One region of the Marinococcus salis genome, then DNA from elsewhere that is predicted to be linked to it. Evidence: riboswitches for the same ligand, from Rfam matches in the RefSeq annotation. Region 1 holds a riboswitch; the other holds the start of a gene.
What was found. A riboswitch is a leader RNA that binds a small molecule or an ion and turns the genes downstream of it on or off. The one in region 1 is predicted to bind glycine.

Region 1 (8,833 bases):
GCGAAATTTCAGGCTGGTACGGAGTATACGCCGTATAAAATTCTGAACGCCGTAGCACATGGTCGACGACCGTTGGTATATAATGCTCGTACACCCCTGCTCCGAGATAGGATACACAGTCCTGCACGTTAGCGTTCCTGTCACTAAGGCGTTTCATTTCCTTTAGAAGGTCCGTTTCCCCAAGAGCCTTTGGCAGATCCATTTCTCCGGCAAAGCGAATATTTTCCGGCACATCTTCAAATAATTCATCGATGGCATCCACGCCAATTGTTTTGAGCATTTCTTCTTTATCTTCACCAGTGACTGGCAAATAGCGATAATCCATTTTTGACGCCTCCTCGTATTATTTTTTCCGTTTGTAAAAAGGCACAGCTGCCACTTTCGCCCGCTTGGCTTTTCCACGCACATCCACCGCTACCGCCTGATCCAGGTTGCTCCATTCGGCATTTAAAAGTGCGAGTCCTACGTTTTTTTTGAGCGTCGGGGACTGGGTGCCTGTCGTGATCCATCCTATTTCTGCTCCGTCATCATTTCGTACGCCGTATCCCGGACGGGGTATCGCCTTATCGACCATTTCAATACCGACCAGCTTGCGTTTCAGTCCTGCTTCTTTTTGTTCCTTTAAAGCTTCTTTTCCGATAAAATCATTTTCTTGCTTCAGTTTTACACAAAAGCCGATGCCGGCTTCAAGCGGGGTGATATCTGCACTCAGTTCCTGTCCATACAACGGCAGCTTCGCTTCAAACCTCAGGGTATCCCTTGCGCCAAGTCCACAAGGGACAATGCCTCTGCTTTTTCCAGCTTCCATAATAGTCTCCCAGCAGTAAAGCGCATCCCCGGAGCGGCAGTATAATTCAAATCCGTCCTCACCGGTATAGCCAGTTCTTGATATAAGAACGTTTCCTGTTTCTCCGATAGAAGCACTGGCAGCAAATCGAAAAGGCAGTATTTCTGAAAGAGATGCGTCGGTTACTTTCTGTAGTATCGTTTCCGCCTCCGGGCCCTGCACCGCAATTAATGCTGTCCTTTCTGAGATATCCGTGATGCTTACGTTTTCCGTCCCGTGCCGGCGAAGCCATTCGAGGTCCTTCTCAATATTGGCTGCGTTTAAAACAAGCATGTATTTTTCTTCTTCGAGCTGGTACACGAGCAGGTCGTCAACTGTGCCGCCATTTTCATAGCACATAGCGGTGTACAGCGCTTTGCCGGGCTCCAGGTTTTTTATGTTATTTGTGAGCATGTACTGCAGAAAATCAGCAGCCTCTGGACCCTCTACGATCGCCTCGCCCATATGGGAGACGTCGAACAGGCCGGCTTTTGTACGAACCGCTTCGTGTTCGCTTTTGATGCCCGAAAACTGAACTGCCATTTCCCAACCACCAAAATCGACAGTTTTAGCTCCGTATTTTTCATACACTGAATACAGCGGAGTTCGTTTTAGTTCTGCCAAAGAAATCACCTCGTTTAATTATTTTTTCTGAAAAATCAAAACAGTAAAAAACAAAAAAAGACAGAGCTCCCATGAATTATGGAAGCTCTGTCCTATAACCAGAAAGTTTCTCCTTTCCGCAATGCAGAAAGAGTGTCTTCGTGGGTGGCTTCAAAAGAAGCGCTCTCCAGAGGAGCGTCCAGTAAGAGTCTGTTTGCCTGAGAGATTCACCTGTTACGGTTTGCTCCTTCGGCGCTGCCTGGCAGTCTCTCCCCTTACCATCATCCGCGCATTATATGTACGTTCTTATTTGCTCATATTTTATCATTAATTCATATAAAAACCAATGCTAAAAAAAATGAAACCGAACATTTTCAATAAAACCATATTAATTATTCGTATGTATGTGCAGATCGGTTATTTCTTCCGGGAAAAATATTGTTTATACTAAAGACAGTATACTAATTGGAGGGAAACTATGAACTGGAAAACAGCTACCGCTTGGACCACTGCAGACAAACTGCTATGTTCTGTACGATAATGATAAAAACGCTGTTATTATTGACCCGGCCGGTGATGCCGATAAACTGCTCACCTTTCTCCAGGAAAACGAGCTTCACCCCGTAGCAATTCTGTTAACACACGCCCATTTTGATCATATTGGGGCGCTTGATACTGCTCGGGAAGCATACAATATCCCGGTTTATCTTCACGAACAGGAAAGTGACTGGCTTGAAGACCCTCAGAAAAACGGTTCGAGCCGTATGATGCCAGAGGCTGCATTTACCACGAAGCCTGCCGATCACTTGCTGCAGTCAGAAGGAAGGCTTCAATTTGGCGGTTTTGAATTTCAATGGCTTCACACACCGGGGCATTCCCCGGGAAGTGTTTCCTATTGGCATAAAGAAACTAACACAGTATTTTCTGGTGACGTGTTGTTTTCAGGCGGGGTTGGCCGGACCGATCTCTACGGCGGCGATATGGATACACTGTTAGCCTCCATACACGAGCAGCTGCTTGACCTTCCTGAAAATACGGTTGTAGCCTGCGGCCACGGCCCCTTTACAGATATCGAAACCGAAATGAATTCCAATCCGTTTATTAATGGATTTGGTGCATAATGTGATAAGGACCCCTGTTTTTAAACAGAGGTCCTTTTATAATATATTACAGTGTTTGAAATTATCTTGAGCCCGGCTCCCTGTTTTCATCTGAATACTAAGATGCCCGTTACTCTGCTTCTTCCATCCATTGATATACGTGTTCATGCAGCTCTTGTTCCGTTTCTCCGCCTTCAGCCGGGTGCTCTGCTTCAGCCATCGGTTTTACCGTATATTGGTCTTCAGGGCCCGGAACTACCTGAGTAAAGTCAACGTTTGGGTTCGTTATGTTTATTTTTTCCCCGTCTTTTTCTATATCGAATGTTGCAATGCCGCCTGTATCGGTATAGTCCGTATCCTGCCCGGAATAAAAATTACCAAGCGAATAATAAACCAGCGTCTCATTGCCTTCTTCGCCCTCCACCCATTCCATCGGCTGAAGCACGTGAGGATGGTGGCCAAGAACTACGTCCACTTCCAGATCTGCAAGAAACTGAGCCAGTTCTTTCTGTTCTTCATTGGGGAGTCTTTCGTATTCACTTCCCCAGTGCATATTCACTACCACAACATCCGATTCATCTCTCATCGCTTCAACGTCTTCCTGTATTTGTTCCTTATCAATTTTCTGAACGACATAATCGTGCTCCTCCGGAATCGAAATGCCGTTCAACCCATACGTATAAGATAGAAAACCAATATCAACGTCTTTCACGTTTACGATACGCTTGCGCTCTGCATCCTCTTCGTCTTTATATACCCCTACGTAGTCCATGCCAATCTGCTCATAATGATTAATCGCGTTATTTACAGCTTCCATTCCGCGGTCGAGTGTATGGTTATTGGCCCCGGAAAGCATGTCCACTCCGGCATCCTGAAGATCATCTACAATCGCGTACGGGCTGTTAAAAGAAGGATAAGCTGACAAGCCGAGCTCTTCCCCGCCAGGGATCGATTCCTGGTTCACAATCATATAATCCGGTTCCTTAAGCATGGGCGTAACTGCCTTCAATGCCGGCGTGAAGTCATACTCTCCGTCTTCTTCCATCCTTTTATATACGCGTCCATGCAGCAGCACATCCCCAGCTGCTCCAACCGTGACGCTCTCATCTTCCTGTTTTTGCTCCTGTCTTTCAGTCTCTTTTTGTGTCTCTGAATTTTCGTTTTCCTGCGCTGATTCTTCCCCGGTGCTGCAGCCGCTCAGAACAATAAAACCAACAGTTATGCCTGCATAAAATTTTCGCATGAGTCCCTCTTTTCATTCAAATAGAATTACTAGTCGAAATATACTATAAGTTTACTAATAACTTCATAGAAATTGAAGGGGTTTCATAGCTTTTCATGGCTGCCGGGGAGAAACGTTTTTTCTTCCACGGATAATTAGTATTCCCAAAATACATAATAGCGGTACAATCACCCACCATTCCTGAGTAAGCAACGGATAGGAAAAGTTTTTCGTGGCCACTGGGTATAAAAGCTGGGTGCCATTTCCAAGAAAGTCAATCAGCATAGAGCCCGCCCCCAGCGTAACAAACGCAGCCGCCCAGGCTTTAGGAAATCCTCCACCCAAGGCAGGGCGAACAACTGCAGCGAGCGCCGCAGCAATAAACGGCATTGTTAAAAGCGTATGAAAGATATAGTTGCCAAATAATTTTGGAATATCAGGCACTAGTACTATCGCCCCGAATGCCATGATTTTCAGGCGATCTGAACTGATTAACCACGGGCTTCCGTAAAATATATACATTATCGCTGCACCAGTCAGCAGGTGAAGCAGTGTGCTTGGTACATGTTCAATTAAAATTTCAATCACAGGCGGTCCTTCTTTCTGCTGGAGATGATTGTTTTATTCACGGTTTTTTATTTTCATAAACTTTATCCGGGGTGCTCTAATTCACCAGGTTGGATTATACAGCTGTCAGGGTATGAAAAGAAAAGCACACAATTTATTTTCAGGAGTGATTTATAATGATTTCCGTGGAAAAACCTTCTGCACTCAACCGGGCGAGAAAGAAAAAAGTTGAGGCAATGAAGGCTGAAGGAGACTTTGCCAGCCAGTTGAAAACCATTCTGGTTTTTCAGCACATGGATAAGCACTCAGCTGATAAAATGGACAACAGCTTTCGCCCGAAAAAAGCTATTTTTGCTCTTACCGGGGAAAAAATGTCCTTAAAAGACATAGCTTTTGTCATTAAATTAAAAGGATTTAACGGCCTTTATCGTTTGTTTTCCGCTTATAGTACTGTTTCTCATACAAATGAGTCTGGCGAAGCAGTCGTTATTTTTCAGCGGCGCCGTTAATGGAGACTATATAAAAAAACCAAATCCGTCTTTTATTCTTGCCTAAGCACAGCATACGGCCAATGGTTTGTATAGACAAACCGTTACCTGCTTCCATATACTATTAATAGGTGAATAGACAGAAAAAGCGGGGCCTTTTTGTTTTTCCTGTCGAATTTTAAATTTCTACATATTACAGAGGAGTGGGTAGTTTAACGCAAGCACCGTTTCGAGCGGAACATGCTGGGAATTTCCTTCGTCCGGAGCGACTTAAAAAGCCCGGTAACGGTATTCAGATGGTGAATTAAGCGCCGAAGCACTATGGGCCGTTACTGCAGGAAGCTGAAAAACATACGCCGCTTGAACAACCCGGTTTAAGCCCGCAGTGCGGCTTTGCTTCTACCGAAGAAGGTAATATTTTTACAGAAGAAGAGCAATGGGCGAAAGTACGCCACGTCGTTTCTCTTGCCGAAGACGTCTGGAATTAAGTATTCGGAAAAGAAGCCGGCGCCCCGGCTTCTTTTTTTATCACACCCACGAAGAGTAATGATTTATCTCTTCGCTGCGTTCGAATGCATAAATCTTTTCTGGCATTTATCACGGTCCCAATATTATAATTTCAGTAAGTATAAAAAAGGTGGAAGATAAAATGGTGATGGAAAGAGATATGGAAGCAATCAGGAAGCTGTTGATCGACTTGAAGGAGCAAAAACCCGGCTTCAGCCTGACATCCAAAAACGAAGAAACCGATTATTACATGTATTTGCTCACCGAAGGAGGCCTGATTGAGGCTACCCGCCACAAAACATTAAGCAAGCAGGTAACAAGCTATCACAATATTAAAATCACTTTTGCCGGCCATGATTTCATTGATGTGGCCGAGGATGAGGATATTTGGAACAGAACTCAGGAAAAAGCCATGGAAAAGGGCTGGTCAATGTCCAATATCCCTCTGACCGTTTTGACTGACCTACTTAAAACTACGCTCTACCAGCATTTAAGCAATGACTGACAGGCAGAATTAATCACAACTAATTTCTTATGTTTCAGGTTTTCTCACATAGCTCTCTTTAAGCCCCCTGGTTTATCAGGGGGCTTTTTTCATTTGTATACCCTGGCAAATGCTTTCACCTCCCTTTCTTTGCTTATTTACCTTCCACAATTTTTTAATTCTATTACCCACTGAAAAATTGGTACATTCTTCTTGCTCAATTAAAATCATACTGTTTTTTCGCTATTTTAATTTGTAACATTACGTTCGCGTTATTGGAAATATGACTTAGGAAAATACTTTTTATCTCTTTATTAATAAGGGTTTTTTAATATTACACATAATTTTTCATATATTTCAGAATGCTTAACCTTGTTACGTTTGCATTACATTCGTCCTATTTAACTTGAAAGTTTTTCTGCTTCAAGTTAAATTTACAAACATGCGACAGGCTAATTCACCATACGTATCTCAAAACTTATTTGCTCACATTCATTAACATTAAATACTTACAAATAAAAATTTTTATACTCTCTGAGGAGGAATTTTTTAATTATGATGAAAACTACGAAAGCTTCACATTGGATCGGCGGCGCAGTTCTTGGTACAGCTTTAGCTTTTGCAGCACCAGCGGTAAGTGACGCATCAGACAGTCTGCTTGTTCAGGGCGATTCCAATGATTCCGTATCCGAAGCCCAGTCTGTACTCGACGATAAAGGGTACTACGATTACGAAGTGGACGGAATTTTCGGTTCAATCACTGCAGCTGCTGTTCGTGATTTTCAGGCTGACGAAGGTCTTACGGTCGATGGTATCATCGGGCCAAATACAAAAGCAGCACTTTACGGGGAAAGCTCCAGCAGTTCCAGTGAAAATGAGGCTGTAGAAAGCTCTGAAGCGGACGGCAGCGGCAAGGAAGCAGTAGAATCTGCCTCCACTTCTGAAAGCAGCAGCTCTAAAGACACTTCCGGCGGAGAGTCCATGACAGTTGAAGCTACTGCTTATACAGCTGACTGCGCAGGCTGCAGCGGCATCACTGCTACAGGGGTTAACTTAAATACCAACCGTTATGCAAAAGTAATAGCTGTAGACCCTGATGTTATTCCACTTGGCTCTGAAGTACAAATCGAAGGCATGGGTACTTATACGGCAGCGGATACTGGCGGAGCCATTAACGGGAATCGCATTGACGTTCACGTTCCAAGCAAATCTGAAGCATATTCTTTTGGGCGCCGAAGCGTTGAAGTAACCGTAGTAGACTAATCTACTTATTGGATTTTATAGTGAAATGAAAAGACGCCTTTCCATTTTGATTGGAAAGGCGTCTCTTTTATGATGGCTTTAGTCGTTTACCATTTTGTGTACGGGAGAAATTTACCGTTCAACGTGACTACTACCCGGTCTCCACCTGGATCCTCCTCACGCTCTACGTCCATTTTAAAATCGATGGCGCTCATAATGCCATCACCGAATTCTTCATGAATAATTTCCTTTAATGTGGTGCCGTATACCTGAGTAATCTCATGGAATCGATAAATAAGCGGATCTGTTGGAACGTCTTCGCTTAATGAGCCTTTGTACGGTGGCGTCATCAGTTCATGCTTGATTTCCTCATAAGGAATTTCAAGGTAGTTCAAGAGCGCTTCTGCTTCTTTTTCATCCATCGATGCCTGGCCCTGAATAACAGCAGCCACCCATGTTTTATTGCGACCCACAGCTTCCGCTAGATCCTGATAAGTAGCTCTTTTTCGATTTTTTGCTTCTATCAGCTTGGCGGTGACTTCACTCATATCCATTTATTTTATCTCCTTCCTTGTTTTGTTCTATTTCACCTTAACATGCAGCCATTACCTGAATATATGAATACCGTCATCTTTTTTAATATAAATTAGAAGCAGCAAGCGTTAAATCTAGTTCTAACAGTTCATTTTTCCTCAATACCCCGTTTTATTGTTTCAAAAAGATGCGTCAGGGATATATGTATAGTTACCTGCCCATTTTTATGCTGTTTTTAAAAGTGACTCTACCAGTCTTCAGCAGCAATGAGTTAGACCATTGGGAGCTAATCATAAGCTGAAAAGAAAAAGCCCGAGCGCTGATTCTTTTTAGTTCCAGGCATGCATCGGGTGCTTCTGTGACTAAACCAGATTATTACTATTACCCCATGAAGGAGTGCTTGCAATGTCTTATTCTTCTCCCTATATTGTTACAACGGTTGCTGACGCAAATTATGCGGAGCATACAGCTGTTTCCCTGACTTCCTTGCTTACGAACACAGCGAAGCCGGAAAGTATCGAATTTCACGTTATCGAAACTGGCTGGAGCAGCTACCAAAAGCAAATGCTCGAACAACTCGGAGCTCATTTTAAATCCCGTGTCGTCTTCCATGCGATCGACACAAACAAGTATAAAAACCTTTTTCAGGCAAACCATAAATATTCTTATCACATTACTAACGCTGCCTATTACCGGTTATCCATTCCATACTTGTTTACCGACGTAAATAAAGTATTGTATATCGACTGCGATACCATCATTCAAGAGGATATTACAGTACTCTGGAAGGTTCCCTTGCGGCGCCAGGTTATTGCCGCAGTAGAAAACTTCGGCGGTTTTTACCGTAATGATGACCTATTTATGCCCCCCGAAGCTAAGTATTTTAATTCCGGAGTGATGATGATTCAGGTTCCGAATTGGAAAAAACACCAGGTGACCGATCAAGTCGTTCAGTTTATCCAGAAGCATGAAAGCCGGATGCTTTACCACGACCAGGACGGTCTGAATGCTGTGCTTTATAACCATTGGTTCGAGCTCCACCCGAAATGGAATACGATGACCGATATGTTCCTGAAGGCTGTGCCCGATACCAGGCAGGGAAAAAAGGTAACCAGCGCTGCCGGAAACCCGGCCGTTGTCCATTATACCGGCCCGGAAAAACCGTGGCAGCCAAACACCAGGCATCCTTTAAAATCTCTGTATCATAAATACGCCGCCCAAAAAGAAGAAATTGTAGTAAAACCAACTTCCCTATAATAT
Region 2 (8,833 bases), on a different contig from region 1:
ATTGAAGCGTTTCAGAAAGATCCAAAAACCCTGCTGCGGTTGATTAAGATCAGAGTGCTGAGCCCGGAGTGGCGCCTGCCGGGCACCTCGCGCCAGGGCTTCCAATATGCTTTCGAACATGTAAATACTTTTCATAAATAATCGTAAACAATTAAAAAGCTGAAGCCGGAGAATGATCTCCAGCTTCAGCTTTTATTGTTTCAGGCTGTCTTCGAATTAATAAGGATCCGATGGAATCCCATGCTCTTCAGCCTGTTGGACGCCTTCTTCCGTTTTCGTGGCGCCTGCAGGCCCGCCGTGCGTGGAATCCTGGTCTGCGCCGTCTGTGGAGGTGCTGTTTTTCAGCCCTTCTTCAACACGGCGGCCGTATTCCTCATCACACTTCTTAAAGTGGGCAATCATTTCTTCCTGAATTTCCGTTTTACATGGAATCAGGTTGTCCACGAGGTTTTTGATTAATTCATCTTTTTCCCATTCCTTGAACTTGCGGAACGTTTCTCCCGCTTGTTGGTAAGGATTCTGGCGGTCGATGGCTTCTTTTTTCACTTCTCCTTCGGTATAAGGAGTGTGAGGCTTGCCGCTCATCTGTGCTTCCTTCAGGTTATTCATTGTGGAAGGCTCGTAGTTCACGTGTGGATTCTGGCCTTCGTCGTTATCGACTTTATACGACATCTGTCCGCCGCGCTGGTTGGTTGCGACCTTTTTCTTCGCCTGGTTGATCGGCAGCTGCAGATAGTTGGCGCCGACGCGGTACCGCTGCGTATCGGAGTACGAGAACGTACGGCCCTGCAGCATTTTATCATCGGAGAAATCCATGCCGTCGACAAGAACGCCGGTACCAAAGGCGACCTGTTCCACTTCGTTGAAGTAGTCCTCCGGATTGCGGTCAAGCACAAGCTTGCCGACAGGAATCCATGGGAATTGATCCTTCGGCCACAGCTTCGTATCATCAAGCGGGTCAAAGTCGAGCTCCGGATGATCGTCGTCGCTCATCACCTGGACGCGAAGCTCCCATTCCGGATAGTTGCCTTCTTCAATGGCTTCGTACAGATCCTGGGTGGCGTGGTTGAAGTTTTTGCTTTGGATGCTGTCCGCTTCTTCCTGGGTCAGGTTGCGGATGCCCTGGATCGGTTCAAAGTGGTACTTCACGAGCACCGCTTCACCGTCTTCGTTCACCCATTTGTACGTATTTACCCCGGAGCCCTGCATCTGCCGGTAGTTAGCCGGAATGCCCCACGGGGAGAATAAAAACGTCAGCATGTGCATAGCTTCCGGCGTCTGCGACATAAAGTCGAAGATCCGTTCGCTGTCCTGCACGTTCGTGACCGGATCCGGCTTCAACGCGTGAATAACGTCCGGAAATTTGATGGCGTCCCGGATGAAAAACACCTTCAGGTTATTGCCGACGAGGTCCCAGTTGCCGTCTTCCGTGTAAAATTTCACGGCAAATCCGCGCGGGTCCCGTAGCGTTTCCGGGGAGGTCCCGCCGTGAATCACGGTGGAAAAACGAACAAATGCCGGTGTCCGCTTGCCTTCCTCCTGGAAGATTTTTGCGCGTGTGTATTTGGAAATCGGCTCATCGCCAAAGGAACCGTACGCTTCAAAGTAGCCGTGCGCACCTGCCCCACGGGCGTGAACTACCCGTTCCGGTACACGTTCACGGTCAAAGTGGCTGATTTTTTCCAGGAACTCGTAGTTTTCAAGCGTCGTCGGTCCGCGATTGCCGACGGTTTTCGAGTTCTGGTTGTCCCGGACAGGGTGGCCCTGTCTCGTCGTCAGCGTACCGTCTTCATTCCTATATTGCTTATCGTCGTTTTTTTCTTCGTCGTGTTCGTTATTGCGGTCTTTACTCAATGCTGTTACCTCCTTTAGGAAATCTATTCACTTTTACCCGGGTAGTTTATGGTTTAAACAGTTATTCCGAATTTTTTAAATTCGTAGTATATAGCTATGCACCCTGGCACAGCAGTTTTTCAAAGGCAGTTCCCTTATCCTGGTGAAGCACAAATCAGGCTGGCGGGGACTTCCCTGCCAGCCTCATCCATAACTATACACATGTTAAATCATATAATCCCAGGAATCCTGCTTCGGCTCCTCGGGAGGCTTAAACGGTACGTTTCTTTCGTGCTCCAGAAAGCCCTCGAGGGTCTGGTATTTAATCGTTTCCGGGTATTTTTCCTGCCAGCCGGCCCGCAGCAGCAGATCCCGGACCGGACCCTTCAGCTCCACAAACCATACCTGCACGCCTGGGTCCCTCCGGAACATTTCAATAATCTGTTCCAGAGCGCCGATGCCCGTAGTATCAATGTCGTTCACCCCGGACATGTCAATCGCGGCCTTCAGTCCTCCGCCTTCCGTTTTGCGGCGGTCCTGAATCGTTTTTTCCACCATTTTCACGAAATAGCCGACATTCGAAAAATGAATGCGCGTATCCGCCCGCACGAGCACCGTGCCCGGCACCCGCTTTGCGTGCGGAAACCGCTGCAGATCCAGATAGCTGTGGGTGTCCTCCTCGTAGCCGATTTCGACAATATTCGGGCGGGAAATATGGCGCAAAAGCAGCAGGATGGAAAAGCCAATCCCGATTAACAACCCCCACTGAATGCCGACGAGAAGCGTCGCAGCAAATGTCACGATCCACACCCAGCCGTCCTCCGGCTTTACGCGAAAGGCGTCCTTTAACGACCGGATATTAATCAGGCCGCTGACCGAAACGAGAATAATCGCTGCAAGCACCGCATACGGCAGATAGTAAAATAAAGACGTGAAAAAGAGAAGCGTCACCAGCACACCGGCTGCGGTAATAATCATCGCCGCCTGGGAGGCCGCTCCCGACCGGTAGCTGACCGCACTTCTTGAAAAGCTGCCGGTCACCGCATAGGAGGAAAAAAACGGCCCGGCTATATTGGCATACCCGATCGCCCGGATTTCTTTATTCAGGTTAATACCGGAATCATTTTTATCACTCAGCGTTTTCGTAATCGCAAGCGTCTCCATCATCGCGATCAGCGCAATGGTGAGCGCGGTCGGGACCAGCACCTGTATGTCCGCCAGGTTAAAGCCCGGAATGGTAAAATCCGGGAGTCCCTGCGGCACCCTTCCGACGACGCTTACTCCCTGGTTATCGAGCCGGAAAAGCGCCACCGCCGCAATACTCAGCACGACGACGATGAGGGAAACCGGTAAATTCCGTTTTGCTTTCCGGCCCCCGATCAGCACTAGAAGACTGGCTATTCCTACAAGCAGGGTCGGGATATGTATCTGCGGCAGATGCACGATCACATCCCGCAGCAGCGGAATAATCTGTGTCTGGCTGCCTACGCTGATGCCCATAAACTGGCCAAGCTGGCTCATGCCGATTGCAATCGCCACTGCCGACGTGAACCCGCTGATCACATTCGGGGAAATAAACTTTACAAACGCAGCGGCGTTCAACAGGCCAAGAGAGACCTGCACCACTCCGACCATTACCGTCAGCAGCAGCACAAGCCCTACGTATTCCGGCGTCGACGGCTCTGCATACAGGGACACGCCGGAAAACACAAGAATGGATGCCATCGCTACCGGCCCGATGGCCAGATGCTTTGACGTGCCAAACAGCGCATAAAGAATGAGTGGAAGCAGAGAGGCATACAGCCCCATGACCGTCGGCAGGCCGGCAAGCACGGCATAGGCCATCCCCTGCGGGACAATCATAACAAAGATGGTAAATCCCGCAGCCATATCCTTTTTCAGCGACTGATTATTATAATCCTGCGGCATAATTAATATATCTTTTATTTTCCCAGGCATAAATCCTTTCCTTCTTTCTCCGTGAACTCACAAACAGTACGGCGATTAAATCTCTCTCCTAATAAATCATGAACCATAACGGCCTAAAAGAAAAGCCCGCACTATATTTTTTTGACTCACGGCTTAAATACAGCTGTACGCCTGCTTTAGTCCTTTCTACACCGATTCTCTCCAGTATATTGCTAAGATCCGGCTGTCAAAAATAGGTTTACTTTTCCAGCAGGGATGTTTAAACTGAAATTAACACAAATATTGGTTTCGCAGATGAATGTATTGGGAGAGTCTGTAAACGTATTTTACAGCACCGAAGGAGCAATCCTCTCCAACAGCCGGAAAGGAAAAACTCTCAGGTACCAGGACCAGTACAGGATGCACCTCTGGAGAAGGTATACGTACCTGCCGAAGAAGAAAATTCTTTTTTAAGAATGAAATCTTTCAGGCTCACAGACAGAGAAACGGCGCCCCAGGCCGCTTCTCTGTCTTTTTTTCTTTTTTGTAATCGCTTTCAATTTTGAATATGGAGGAATTGCTATGGAGTTTGACAGCTGCTTTGACATTATCGGCCCGGTGATGGTCGGTCCTTCGAGCTCCCATACTGCCGGGGTGGTATCGATTGGAAAATTCGTGCATGACTGGCTGGGAGACGTCACTGACGTGACAATCACGTTCTACGGCTCTCTCGCCTCCACCTATCAGGGCCACGGCTCGGATAAAGCTGTCCTCGGCGGCCTGCTCGGGTTGTCCGCACACGATACCAATGTCCGTAATGCCTACGCTCTGGCAAAGGACAGCAGCCTCCGTTACGACTTCCGGTTCTGCACGAACACCCCCGGCGGCTGCCACCCCAATACTGTTTATTTACAGGCCGCTTCCGCCACAGAGACGGTCCATGTCACCGGCGCATCCATTGGCGGCGGTGTAGCCTATATTTATGAAATTAACGGATATCATACCAGCATTAATTTGGGCACAGGCTCGGAGATTTTATCCATCGCCGCCCGGATCAAAAAGGAGGCTCCATCTAGATGAAAGACACGATTGAAAGTATTGTGCAGGAATGTATGGCCCAGGACATTAGTATCGGTGAGTGGATGCTCCGCCGTGAAGTGGATCGCTCCGGTTCGTCCCGCGGACAGATTTTCGGGCGCATGCAGGAACGGCTGCAGGTAATGAAGCAGGCCGTCCGGGAGGGGCTGGGTGACCTCGCGGAAACGGAAAGCAGGCTCTCAGGAGGCGATGCCTACCGCATGCATCAGTATAACCAGCATACCGCCCCACTATCAGGACCAGTTATCAGCACGGCGATGGAAGCCGCAATGGCAACGTCGGAAAGCAATGCCAAAATGGGCCTTATTGTAGCAACTCCTACGGCAGGCTCTGCAGGCATTCTGCCTGGAGTGATGGTCTCTCTTCAGGACAACCGCGGCATGGACGATGAGAAACTGACAATGGGACTGTTCGCAGCGAGCGCCATCGGCTACGTTTTTGCGAACCATGCCTTCATTTCCGGAGCGGCCGGCGGCTGCCAGGCGGAAATCGGGTCAGCGACGGCTATGGCGGCGGGAACGATTACAGAACTGCAGCAGGGGTCACCGGAGCAGGTTTCCCACGCGACGGCCATGGCAATGAAGTCACTGCTCGGCCTCGTGTGCGACCCGGTTGCCGGGCTTGTCGAGGTGCCGTGCGTAAAAAGAAACGTGATCGGCACCTCCATAGCCTTTTCAGCAGCTGATATGGCATTAGCCGGCATTACCAGCCGCATTCCCTGTGACGAAGTGATCCAGACGATGCATACCATCGGCAGGGACATGCCCGGCAGCCTGAAAGAAACCGCCGAGGGAGGACTCGCCCAGACCAAAACAGGCAGAGAAGCCGCCGAACGGCTGTATCAGCGTCCCTGTACTTTTTAATCCCTAAAACGATATCATTCAACCAAATGAGGTGCAGCTATGAACGAACGCCGCTTTTTTCAAATCTGGTTCGGTACTCTCACTCTCATCAGCATTATATTTATGTATTGGGCCATCGCTTTCTCCGCCTTCGTATTAGGAGTTCTCTGTTTCTATAATCCAAAGTTCCGCAGCAGGTGACGCCTCCAGTTGTTAAAAATGAAATTATTGTCCTTTTCCGCCGTTTGTGAGCATTCTGCTTTTTGTTTCCCTGCCGCCGTGCTATTCTTGCTATACGTCTTTTCGAAGGAGGTCATTTCCATCGACCATTTTGCATATGTACTTCAACGCCCCAAAAATCAGGTAGACATAGGCACGGCTGCTGATATCCGTTCACGCTTTGGCAGCCAGGAACCCGTTTATTTTTGTTCGGAGGACGAACTGCTTAATAGTTTAAACTCCTTCCGCAATGAGGAACTCATTATTACCACCGTTAGTGACCTTCCGATCATTAAACAAAAATGGGACGAGAAAAACCATTATAATTTATAAATGCACGTAAAACGCTCCGGCTGATTTTCAAAATCTCCGGAGCGTTTTTGGATTATTGGAGCGGAGTTGCATGAGCCCGCTGAATGGAGGCAATCGCCCGGTCGACCACGTGCACATCGCACGGGGCATGCTTTTGCACTGCCTTCGTGACAGTGTTCCCCTGCATGACCTGCTCGAGCGCATTCCCACCGGACTGGCCGACGATGATAAGATCTGGTTCAAGCCTTTCACACAGCTGGTTCACCAGCCGCTTTTTGGGTACGCCATTGTCCAGCACGGATTTAACTTTGGATACACCTTTTTCTTTGGCGTTTTTTCGATACGCTTCGAGCTGGTACTCGGCCTCTGCGTACAGTCGTTTGATCCCAATCGGATCCATCCAGCCAAGCGACGAATATTCATTATAATGAAACACATAGGCCAGGGTTAAATCGGCTTCGTGTTTGACAGCAACGCGGCAGGCTTCATCAAAGGCATCAACACTCGGATTATTGAGCACATCAAGGGCAGCCAGGATATGAGTATAATTTTTCATTCCATTTCACCTTCTTATATTTTATAATAAAAGCCAAAAAGCACGCAGGTCTCCCTGACCGGTACTTTTTGGCTTATGTTGCAGGCTTATGGATTCCTGACATTTCCGCCGCATTGGCTTGTATTTCTTACCGTATTCCCAGGCGGATTTGATGTTCAAACTACAAAAGTTTTCTTTTCACCATTTTCATTCATTTTCACACGTAATTTGAAGTTTGAAACAAACGGGAACCGGATAGAGCTACCCATGAAACCTTGTTGCAGGAGGAACGTATGAATAAACATCACCTTTTAAACCAGCTTAATGCGTTAAAACAGCAGTGGATCCAAAAGGAAATTTCTCTGCGGGAGTATGTGCAGCAGCGTTTGAACCTGCGCCAGCAGCTGAATAAAAAACATGATGAAAAATAACAAAGCCAGGGAGCGGTCTTATTCCGCTGCCTGGCTTCTTGTATGAACCATTATTTTTCCGTAATCCAGGTGGTCACCTGTTCTACTGGCCTCCGTCTGCCTTCTTTCATGTCCCGCAGTGGATAGCCGAGGTAGATCAGCCCGAGCACCTTTGCCTGTTCACCGAGCCCGAACAGGGCATTCATTTTCGGGTGATAGCAGTGGGCTCCCGTGCGCCAGAACGCCCCCAGGCCAAGCGCATGAGCGGCAAGCAGCATGTTTTGTATTGACGCATAGACTGCTCCGTACTCTTCGAGTGTCTCTACCCGCTCTTCCCTTGAAGGCTCGGCCGCCACGGCGATCACCACCGGCGCCCGCAGCGCCTTGTCTTTTTGCTTCTCAAGATTCTGCTGTTTCTCTTCCCTTTCTGCCGGCGTCATCCCTTCCGCGGCAATGGCAGCCATTGTTTCTCCCAGCTGCCTGCGGCCGTCTCCGGTCATGACGAAATACCGCCACGGCTCTGTTTTATGATGCGACGGAGCCCAGGTCCCGGCTTCCAGTACTTTCGTGATAACTTCCTCAGGCACCACGGTTTCTGTAACGAGCCCATTGCTGCGACGTGAATGAATGGCTGTCAGCACGTCCATCCTGCTTCATCTCCTTCGTTTTAAATGCCGCTTACGCCAGTTTATTCTGCCGGCGGTCCGAATTTTCCCTGATGGAAGTCCCGGTACGCCTGCTTAATTTCGTCCATGCTGCTCATCACAAACGGACCGTAGGGCACAATTTCCTCCCGGATCGGCTCGCCGGAATACACGAGCAGTCTCGTGCGTCGTTTGTTTGATTTAATTCGTAGCGTAGACAGGGCTTGCGGATCCCCGTCCTCCTCGAAAGTGAGCGTCGCCACATCGTGCTTATTGACGGTTCCGTCTGCAACGTCAGCACTGCCGGAGAGCGTATATATAAAGGCATTGTGATTTTCCGGCAGGTGATGCACGTATTCAGCGCCCTCCGATAAATTAATTTCGGTTAACGTGATGGGCACAAGGGAGTCCAGCGGCCCCTCTTCACCAGCAATGCTTCCAGAAAAGATTTTTAAATACCCGCCATCAATTTGTACGGTCGGGGCTTCTTCCCCGTATACGTTCTGGTAAATGGTTTCCGTGTTTCGTTTGTCTTTGGGAAGGTTCAGCCACAGCTGCAGCGTATGGGCAATGTCATTTTCCACCCCGTCTTCGGCATGCCTCGCGGCCCACCCGGCATTCATATACTGCACATCACCGGGCTCGAGAATATCGCGGCCGCCGCCGTTATCAATATGCTCGAGCCGTCCATCCACCACGTAGGTGACCGTCTGAAATCCCCGGTGCGGATGATCGGGAAAAGTACCCTTCTTAAACCAATCTTCGGCCATTAAAATGAACGGATCAAATTCTTTCCACCGGTCCACCGGCAGCACCCATCCCTTTTGGATGGAGGGAAAACCGAATTCTTCGTACTGCACCGTCCACTTATCACGAATCCGGCGTTGAAACAGGTCCTGGTTACGTTCCATCAACAGCACTCCTTTTTGAATTTAGTATGCATAGCAACTATTTCCTGAAAAAAATATATTTACTTCATCTGTCCTGCTTCTTTAGTACAACATATATCTTTTTGTCCTGCAAAGAATCTAC

Region 2: another riboswitch for glycine. It lies ahead of ACTTK6_RS02965 (serine dehydratase beta chain); the one in region 1 lies ahead of gcvT (glycine cleavage system aminomethyltransferase GcvT).

The regions. Positions count from the first base shown of each region.
Region 1 covers NZ_JBQOJB010000003.1:87,951-96,783, forward strand. Annotated here, with positions in the region: gene gcvPA (aminomethyl-transferring glycine dehydrogenase subunit GcvPA) at 1-325, opposite strand, end outside; gene gcvT (glycine cleavage system aminomethyltransferase GcvT) at 344-1,450, opposite strand; glycine riboswitch at 1,536-1,622, opposite strand; glycine riboswitch at 1,626-1,714, opposite strand; gene ACTTK6_RS03820 (MBL fold metallo-hydrolase) at 1,939-2,550, shown strand; gene ACTTK6_RS03825 (CapA family protein) at 2,660-3,772, opposite strand; gene ACTTK6_RS03830 (metal-dependent hydrolase) at 3,866-4,339, opposite strand; gene ACTTK6_RS03835 (hypothetical protein) at 4,495-4,827, shown strand; partial or broken gene ACTTK6_RS03840 (5-methyltetrahydropteroyltriglutamate--homocysteine S-methyltransferase) at 5,154-5,294, shown strand; gene ACTTK6_RS03845 (DUF2513 domain-containing protein) at 5,456-5,818, shown strand; gene ACTTK6_RS03850 (3D domain-containing protein) at 6,353-7,060, shown strand; gene cynS (cyanase) at 7,147-7,593, opposite strand; gene ACTTK6_RS03860 (glycosyltransferase family 8 protein) at 7,979-8,830, shown strand.
Region 2 covers NZ_JBQOJB010000002.1:222,315-231,147, forward strand. Annotated here, with positions in the region: gene ACTTK6_RS02950 (hypothetical protein) at 1-141, shown strand, start outside; gene ACTTK6_RS02955 (catalase) at 217-1,854, opposite strand; gene ACTTK6_RS02960 (SulP family inorganic anion transporter) at 2,059-3,792, opposite strand; glycine riboswitch at 4,057-4,164, shown strand; glycine riboswitch at 4,168-4,245, shown strand; gene ACTTK6_RS02965 (serine dehydratase beta chain) at 4,324-4,821, shown strand; gene sdaAA (L-serine ammonia-lyase, iron-sulfur-dependent, subunit alpha) at 4,818-5,702, shown strand; gene ACTTK6_RS02975 (universal stress protein) at 6,286-6,768, opposite strand; gene ACTTK6_RS02980 (hypothetical protein) at 7,041-7,178, shown strand; gene ACTTK6_RS02985 (nitroreductase family protein) at 7,229-7,804, opposite strand; gene ACTTK6_RS02990 (pirin family protein) at 7,846-8,712, opposite strand.